DNA from 2 places in the Microbacterium sp. M3 genome. Region 1 is predicted to be linked to the other one. Evidence: predicted binding sites of a transcription regulator. Region 1 holds the regulator's gene; the other holds the start of a gene.
The links. Region 1 encodes HrcA, which represses chaperone genes, less so after heat shock. Its sites were predicted from a motif close to TTNGCACTCGNNNNNNNCGAGTGCNAA; they were not measured.

Region 1 (4,411 bases):
GCTCTTCCCCTCGGCGAGCCCGTTCCCGCGGACGGCTCGCTGCCCACCGGAACGGTGATCGATCCGGCGACCGACTTCGGGGTGTACCTCCACGTGCCGTTCTGCCGGGTGCGGTGCGGCTACTGCGACTTCAACACCTACACCTCGTCCGAGCTGCGGGGCGCGCGGCAGGACCAGTACGCCGACACGCTCGTGCAGGAGGTCCGGCTCGCGGCGGGCGTGCTCGCGCGCGCGGGGGGCAACCGGCCGGCGAAGACCGTGTTCTTCGGCGGCGGCACTCCGACGCTCCTGCCGCCCGGCGATCTCGGCCGCATGCTCGACGGGGTCCGCGAGACGTTCGGAGTCAGCGAGGGCGCCGAGATCACGGTCGAGGCCAACCCCGACACTGTGACGCCCGCCGTCGCGGCCGAGCTCGCGGCATCCGGTGTCACCCGGCTGTCCATCGGCATGCAGTCGGCCGTCCCGCACGTGCTCGCCGCCCTCGACCGCACCCACGATCCCGACAATGTCCGCACCGCCGTCGCGGCGGCACGCGCCGCCGGACTCGACGTCAGCGTCGACCTCATCTACGGCGCGCCCGGCGAATCGCTCTCGGACTGGCGCGCGTCGCTCGATGCGGCCTTGGAACTGGACTCCGACCACGTCTCGGCCTACGCGCTCATCATCGAGGACGGCACGAAGCTCGCGCGCCAGATCCGCCGGGGCGAGGTCGCCGCGCCCGACGACGACCTGCAGGCCGACATGTACGAGCTCGCCGACGAGCTCCTCGCCGCCGCGGGCTTCGAGTGGTACGAGGTCTCGAACTGGTCTCGAGGAGAGATGCACCGCTCCCGCCACAACCTCGCGTACTGGACGGGGACCGACTGGTGGGGCTTCGGGCCGGGTGCCCACAGTCACGTCGGCGGTGTGCGCTTCTGGAACGTCAAGCACCCCGCCGCGTACGCACAGCGGCTCGCGAGCGGCGAGTCGCCGGCTGCCGGACGGGAGATCCCGGATGCCGCGGCCCGGGCGCTCGAGAGCGTGCTGCTGCGTTCGCGCATCCGCGAGGGCCTGCCGATCGCCGAACTGCACCCCGACGGCCGCCGCGCGGTGGCGGCGCTCATCGCCGACGGGCTGATCGACGGTCCCGCGGCCGTGCGCGGCCGGGTCGTCCTCACGCTGCGGGGCCGGCTGCTGGCCGACGCCGTGGTCCGCGCCCTCACCGACTGAGCGCCGGCGGCTGCGGCCGCGGCCTGCCGCGACACGGCGAGCCGCGTGGCCGTTCGGCGATCCTGACGGAGCCATCGGATAGAATTGGCACTCCAGTCATGCGAGTGCCAGACGGCGCCAGATGCCACGCAGCGTGAGGAGGCGGGATGGTCAGCGAGCGGGGACTGCAGGTGCTGCGGGCGATCGTCCAGGATTACGTCGACACGCGTGAGCCGGTCGGCAGCAAGGCGATCGTCGAGCGGCACGCGTTCGGCGTTTCTGCGGCGACGATCCGCAACGACATGGCGCTCCTGGAGGACGAGGAGCTCATCGCCGCGCCGCACACCTCCTCGGGGCGCATCCCCACCGACAAGGGCTACCGGGTCTTCGTCGATCACCTCGCCGAGCTGCGCCCGCTGTCGCCGGCTCAGCGCGCGGCGATCGCGTCGTTCCTGGAGGGCCCGGGAGATCTCGACGACGTGCTGGTGCGCACCGTCCGGGCACTGACCCAGCTCACCGGCCAGGTCGCCATCGTCCAGTACCCCTCGTTCGCGCGCGCGACGGTCACGCACGTCGAGCTCGTGCAGCTCGGCGGCGGGCGGATGCTCGTGATCGTCGTCACCGACACCGGGCGCGTGTCGCAGCGCTTGACGTTCGTGGGCGAGGAATTCGACGACGCCGACCTCGCACGCATCCGCGCCGAGCTCGGCACCGTCCTCGTCGGCCGACCGGTGCGAGAGGGGCTGCAGCGCATCGCCGACCGGCTCGACGCACCCGCCGCCCAGACCCCCGCGCCCGCCCACGAGCGCGCCACCGATGAGATCGTCCGTGCCGTTGCCGAGGAGCTGGAGGAGTTCCGCCAGGACAAGCTGGTCATGGCCGGCAGCGCGAACCTCGCGCGTCGCGAGGCGGACTTCCGCGGAAGCATCTACCCGCTCCTCGAGGCGATCGAGGAGCAGGTCACGCTGCTGCGGCTGATGGGCGAGATGGTCGCTGACGAGCAGGGGCTCTCGGCCAGCATCGGCCGGGAGAACGACGCGTTCGGACTCGGTGAAGCCTCGGTCGTGGCGAGCGACTACGACGGCACCGGATCACTGGCCCGCGTCGGCGTGCTCGGTCCGACCCGCATGGACTACCCCACGAACCTCGCGGCGGTGCGAGCCGTCGCGCGTTATCTCACGCGCATGCTCGAGCAGGACGACAGCTCCCGCTGAGCGGACGCGCATCTACGATCCCGCGGCCCGCCGCGGCAGGAAGGCGAAAGTGGCTGACCATTACGAGGTCCTCGGCGTCGCACGCGACGCCACCCCCGACGAGATCAAGAAGGCGTACCGGCGCCTGGCCCGGCAGCTGCACCCGGACGTCAACCCGGGTGAGGACGCCTCCGAGCGGTTCAAGCTCGTGACGCACGCGTACGACGTGCTGAGCGATCCCGAGCAGCGCGCCCGCTACGACATGGGCGGCGGCGAGTCGCCGTTCGGCGGGGCCGGCGGCTTCGGCGGCTTCAACGACATCTTCGAGACGTTCTTCGGCGCAGCCGGCGGTTCGCGCGGTGGACGGCCCCGCTCGCGGCGCGAGCGGGGTCAGGACGCCCTCGTCCGCGTGACGCTCGAGCTCGGCGACGTCGTGTTCGGCACGCACCGCGACATCGACGTCGACACGGCGGTGCTGTGCGAGACCTGTCAGGGGTCTTGCTGTCAGCCCGGCACCGGCCCGGTGACGTGCGAGATCTGTCACGGCACCGGCAACGTCCAGCGCCAGGTCCGCAGCCTGCTCGGCAACGTCGTCACGTCGCAGCCCTGCAACGTCTGCCAGGGCTACGGCACCACGATCCCGTACCCGTGCGCGACGTGCCAGGGTCAGGGCCGCGTCCGCGCCCGGCGGACGGTGTCGCTCGACATCCCCGCCGGCGTCGAGACCGGCCTGCGCCTGCAGCTGCCCGGCTCCGGCGAGGTGGGCCCGGCCGGCGGCCCCAACGGCGACCTGTACATCGAGGTCACGGTGTCGCCCCACGAGGTGTTCAGCCGCGAAGGCGACGACCTTCTGGCGACCCTCGAGGTCTCGATGCCCGACGCGATCCTCGGTGCGACGACCACGATCGAGTCGCTCGACGGTCCCGTCGAGCTCGAGGTGCGCCCGGGCGTGCAGGCCGGTGACGTGCTCACGATCAAGGGCCGCGGCATCACGCCCCTCCGCGGCTCGCAGCGCGGCGACCTGCGCGTCGGCGTGCACGTCGTCACGCCGACGCGCCTGGATCACAAGCAGCGCGCCCTCATCGAGGAGTTCGCGAAGCGCACGAAGGCGCCGGCGCCCCGGCTGGCGGAATTCCACCAGGGCCTGTTCGCGAAGCTCCGCGACCGGTTCCGGAACGGCTGACCCGTGCCGCTGCACTTCCTCCTCGAAGAACCCGTCCACGCGATCGAGGGCGACGCCGTCACCCTGACGGGCGCCGAGGCCCACCACGCCGCGACCGTGCGCCGGGTGCGCGTGGGGGAGGAAGTCACCGTCGGCGACGGTGCGGGCGCCTGGCTCACCGGCGAGGTGGAGTCGGTGGCGCCGCGCGAGGTCGTCGTGCGCATCCGGGAGCGGACGGATGCCCCGCCTCCCGCGCCCCGGATCGTTCTGGTGCAGGCGCTCGCCAAGGGTGATCGCGACGAGCTGGCCGTCCAGACCGCGACCGAGCTGGGTGTCGACGAGATCGTCCCCTGGCAGTCGGCACGCAGCGTGTCGCGGTGGGACGCGGCCAAAGCCGCCAAGGGGCGGGCGCGATGGGCGTCGATCGCACGGGAGGCTGCGAAGCAGGCGCACCGCGCCTTCCTCCCCGAGGTGGCCGAGCTCACCACGACGGCCGGCCTGGTGCGCCGGGCTGCGGCATCCGTCGTCCTCGTCCTGGAGCCGGCGGCGAGCGAGCCGCTGAGCGCCCTGACGCTGGACCCGGCCGATCCGCGGGACATCGTGCTCGTCGTCGGTCCCGAGGGCGGCATCGCGCCCGAGGAGCTGGCTCTGCTCGGCGAGGCGGGCGCACGGCAGGTACGGCTCGGCGACACCGTGCTGCGCACGTCGACCGCCGGCCCCGCCGCTCTGGCCGTGGTCAGCACGGCACTCGGGCGGTGGTGACGGGAATCCCGTCCGCGGCGACCGACCCCGCGCGCGTCGCGAGTGCCGGGCCCGGCGCACGGACCCGTCGGTAGACTTGCCCGCATGAGCGAACCCTCGATCTTCA
Region 2 (4,411 bases), on a different contig from region 1:
TGAAGAGGCCGCCGAGGATGATCTGCGGGAACACGATGAGCGGCATGAACTGCACCGCCTGGAACTCGGTGCGCGCGAAGGCGCTCGCCAGCAGCCCGAGTGCGGTGCCGAGGATCGCGTCCACCACCGCCACGAGCCCCAGCTGCCACAGCGGCCCTTCGACCTCGAGGCGGCACACCCATACCGCGAAGGTGACCGTGATGACCGCCTGCAGCGTCGCCATCAGCCCGAACGCCAGTCCGTAGCCGAGGATGAAGTCGGCCTTGGCGATCGGCGTGGTCATGAGCCGCTCGAGCGTCCCGGATCGGCGCTCGCGGAGCGTCGTGATCGAGGTGATGAGGAACATCACGATGAAGGGGAACAGCCCGAGGATCGGCCCGCCGAACTGGTCGAACACGCCCTCCTGGTCGCTGAACAGCCAGGCGAACAGCCCCACCAGCAGACTGGGCGCGACGAGCATGAGGGCGATCGATCGAGGGTCGTGGCTCAGCTGCCGCAGCACCCGCCCCGCCGTGGCGAACGTGCGCACGCCGTTCACGATCCCCTCCGCTCCTCGCGCGCCTCGCGACGCGTGAGCGGATGATCGGATGCCGCCCCCTCGGTCGCGGCGTGCGCGTCACGCTCGATCAGAGCGAGGAACGCGGCATCCGGATCCGTCGTCCCGGTGTCGGCGAGGAGCCCGTCGGGGGTCGTGTCGGCGACGATGCGCCCCGACCGCATGAGCAGGAGCCGGTCGCAGCGGAGCGCCTCGTCCATGACGTGGCTCGAGACGATGAGGGTGACCCCCGTCTCGGCGAGTCCGCGGAAGACGCCCCACAGCTCATTGCGCAGCAGCGGGTCGAGGCCCACCGTCGGCTCGTCGAGCACCAGCAGCTCGGGGGTCCCCAGCATCGCGACCGCCAGCGAGACGCGGCTCTCCTGTCCGCCGCTGAGCGAGTCGATGGTCTGGTCGCGCTGATCGCCGAGTCCCACCTGCTCGATGACCCGGTCGACGTCGGTCCGCGGCGCGTCGACCAGCCGTGCGAAGTAGCGCAGGTTCTGCCGGATGGTGAGGTCTCCGTACACCGACGCCGCCTGGGTGTCGTAGGCGACACGGTGTCGCAGGCCGGGAGCGCCGGCGGGTTCGCCGAGCGCGGTGACGGTGCCGCCGGCCACCTTCTGCACCCCGACGATCGCACGCATGAGCGTGGTCTTGCCGCACCCCGACGGGCCGAGCAGCCCGGTGATCTGCCCGTGCGGGATGTCGAGATCCAGCCCGCGGAAGACCTCGGTGCTGCCGCGGCGCACGTGCAGACCGCGCACCGTGACGGCGCCGCCGGCGTGTTCGTTGCTCACGTGATGAATAGTGCTCCCCGCCACCGCGCGGCGCCACCCCCGCTCGCGCGCGCCCGGGTGGGGCGGACGTAGTCTGTGCCCCATGCACACGCGCACCCAGGCGAGGCTGCAGGTCGTCGCCGGTCCGATGTTCGCCGGCAAGTCCGAGGAGCTGCTGCGTCGCGTGCGCCGGGCGCGCATCGCCGGCCTGGCGGTAGAGGTGGTGGGCCACGCGCTCGACGACCGCCGCGGCGAGGGGCAGGTCAGCTCGCACTCCGGGCTCAGCATCCCGTCGCGCACGGTTTCCGACGCGGACGCCCTGCTCGCCGCGGTCCGCGGACGCGACCTCGACCTCGTGGCGATCGACGAGGCGCAGTTCTTCGGCCCGCCGCTCGTCGCGGCGGTGAACGCCCTGACCGGCGAGGGCGTCACGGTCGTCGCCTCGGGCCTGTGCGTGACGTTCGACGGCCGGCCCTTCGAGCCGCTGCCGGCTCTGATGGCGCTCGCCGAGGACGTCGTCAAGCTCACCGCCGTCTGCGCGGTGTGCGGCGAGGACGCGGCGTTCCACCAGCGCGTGTCGGCCGCCGACGGCGGGGATCCGCTCACCCCGACGAGTGCCCAGATCGGCGGGATCGAGTCGTACCAGGCACGCTGCCGGCGTCACTTCACCGGCGCCGTGACGGCCTCGGCCTGAGATGACGGATGCCTCGCCCCGGGGCTTGGGGACGAGGCATCCGTCGATGCGGGGTCGATCGCCTACTGCTCGATCGGCTGCGGCGCGTCGGTCGACTCGTGCGCCTTGATGGTCGGGGCGCCGCCCTCGGCGGTGACCTCGATCTTGCGCGGCTTCGCCTTCTCGCTCACCGGGATCGTCACGCTCAGCACCCCGTTGCTGTAGCTCGCCGAGATGCGGTCGGTGTCGATGCCCTGGCCGAGGTTGAGCTGGCGCAGGAAGCTCGCGGCCTCGCGCTCGCGGGTGATCCACTTCACGTCGTCGCCGCTGTGGAGCGTGCGCTCGGCGCGGATCGTGAGCAGCTGGCCGTCGACGTCGATGTCGACCGAGCCCGGGTCGATGCCGGGCAGGTCGGCGGTCAGTACGTAGTGGTCGCCGTCGCGGTAGAGGTCCATCGGCATGCGGCGCGGGCCGCGGCGCGTGTCGAAGAGACCCGACGCGAGGCGGTCGAGGTCACGGAACGGGTCGTAGGTGGCCATGGGAATCTCCTCTCTGTCATGGAGTTGAGTCGACTCGACTCAACTGCGAACAGATTAGCACTCGACCCTCGAGAGTGCTAAGTGCCCGAGCGTTCGCTCTGAACGAACACGGCACTGTCAGCACTCGATGACGTTCACCGCGAGGCCGCCCTCGCTCGTCTCCTTGTACTTGTGCGACATGTCGATGCCGGTCTGCCGCATCGTCTCGACGACCGCGTCCAGCGACACGTAGTGCGACCCGTCGCCACGGAGCGCCAGCCGTGCCGCCGTCACCGCCGTCGACGCGGCGATCGCGTTGCGCTCGATGCAGGGGATCTGCACGAGACCCCCGACCGGGTCGCACGTGAGGCCGAGGTGGTGCTCCATCGCGATCTCGGCCGCGTTCTCGATCTGGCGGTTCGTGCCGCCCATGACGGCGGTGAGGCCGCCGGCCGCCATCGCGCACGCCGACCCGACCTCGGCCTGGCAGCCGCCCTCGGCGCCAGAGATGGAGGCGTTGGCCTTGAACAGCGAGCCCAGCGCGGTCGCCGTGAGCAGGAAGCGACGGATGCCGCGCCGCCGGTTCGCCTCTGCCACCGTGGCCTCGTCCCAGGCCGCCGCCTCATCCGGCGCGACCGCGTGGCCGTGGTACCCCAGCAGCGCGCTGCCGACCAGCTCGCCGTACGGCGTCACGGCGTTGCCGGCGCCCAGGCCGGAGTCGGCGAGGAACCGCCACCAGTACATGGCGACGGCCGGCACGATGCCGGCGGCGCCGTTGGTGGGGGCGGTCACGACCCGTCCGCCGGCCGCGTTCTCCTCGTTGACGGCGAGCGCGAACGCCCCCAGCCACTCCCCCGGCAGCTCACGGCGGCCGTCGGCCTCCGCGGTCTCGAGCTGCGCGCGGATCGAGGCCGCGCGGCGCTTGACCCCGAGCATGCCCGGGAGCACGCCGTCGGATTCCAGCCCCGCTTCGACGCACGCGGCCATGGCGTTCCAGATCGCGTCGAGCCCCTCGGCGACCTGCTCCTCGTCCCGCAGCGCCGTCTCGTTGAGCCGAGCCGCTTCGGCGATCGTCAGACCGCGCTCGTCGCAGAGGGCGAGCAGCTCCTCGGCGCTGGAGAAGTCCAGCGGGTAGGCGTGCGCACGCACCTGGGGCGGCTCGCCCTCGCGCCGTATGAAGCCGCCGCCGACGGAGTAGTACGTCTCGCGGACCAGCAGGCCGGCATCCGACGTCGGAAGGGGTTCGGGGGTCGCCGCCGCCGGTCCGGTGGCGCGGATCCCGGTCGGGGCGAGCGCACGCGCCGGCCCGTCGACCGCGGTGGCCCAGGCCTCGAGGGTCATCGCGTTCGGGTGCCCCGGCAGCCGGGTGCGCGGTGCGAAGACGACGTCGCCGCGCTCGAAGGGCACCGCGTGGACGTCGGCCAGGTCGAGCCGCGCACCGTCGGGCCAGCCGCTCCACGCCGCGCGCACGGCATCCGGATCCACCGTCTCGGGCTCGAGACCCCGCAGCCCCGCGACGACGGCGTCGGGGGTGCCGTGGCCGATGCCCGTGGCGCCGAGCGAGCCGTAGAGCGTGCAGGTGACGCGGCCCACGCGCTCGAGCACGCCGCTCTCGCGCAGCCGGACGACGAAGTCGAGGGCGGCCCGCATGGGGCCGACCGTGTGGGAGCTCGAGGGTCCTACGCCGATGGAGAACAGCTCGAACGCCGAGACGTAGGCGCTCATCGGTCCCAGGCTAGTCTCGCCCCGCGTGCAGAGTGCCCCTCGTTATCGACTTGATAGGGGCAGGATGCCACTGCTCACGTCGCGCCGATGCGCAGCGTGCACGCTCACGCCCTCGGGCGATGCTCGACGAGACCGACGGTGTTGCCGTCCGGGTCTTTGACGAACGCCTGCCACTCGTCAT

Region 2: a site for HrcA is predicted at 2,581-2,607, ahead of R8Z57_RS03825 (Hsp20/alpha crystallin family protein). Genes of this name have one in related genera too.

The regions. Positions count from the first base shown of each region.
Region 1 covers NZ_JAWTZT010000002.1:572,928-577,338, reverse strand. Annotated here, with positions in the region: gene hemW (radical SAM family heme chaperone HemW) at 1-1,209, shown strand, start outside; gene hrcA (heat-inducible transcriptional repressor HrcA) at 1,356-2,402, shown strand; gene dnaJ (molecular chaperone DnaJ) at 2,452-3,564, shown strand; gene R8Z57_RS08010 (16S rRNA (uracil(1498)-N(3))-methyltransferase) at 3,568-4,305, shown strand; gene R8Z57_RS08005 (HIT domain-containing protein) at 4,390-4,411, shown strand, end outside.
Region 2 covers NZ_JAWTZT010000001.1:830,728-835,138, forward strand. Annotated here, with positions in the region: gene R8Z57_RS03810 (ABC transporter permease) at 1-538, opposite strand, end outside; gene R8Z57_RS03815 (ABC transporter ATP-binding protein) at 535-1,335, opposite strand; gene R8Z57_RS03820 (thymidine kinase) at 1,418-2,008, shown strand; gene R8Z57_RS03825 (Hsp20/alpha crystallin family protein) at 2,071-2,526, opposite strand; gene R8Z57_RS03830 (L-serine ammonia-lyase, iron-sulfur-dependent, subunit alpha) at 2,644-4,230, opposite strand; gene R8Z57_RS03835 (VOC family protein) at 4,335-4,411, opposite strand, start outside.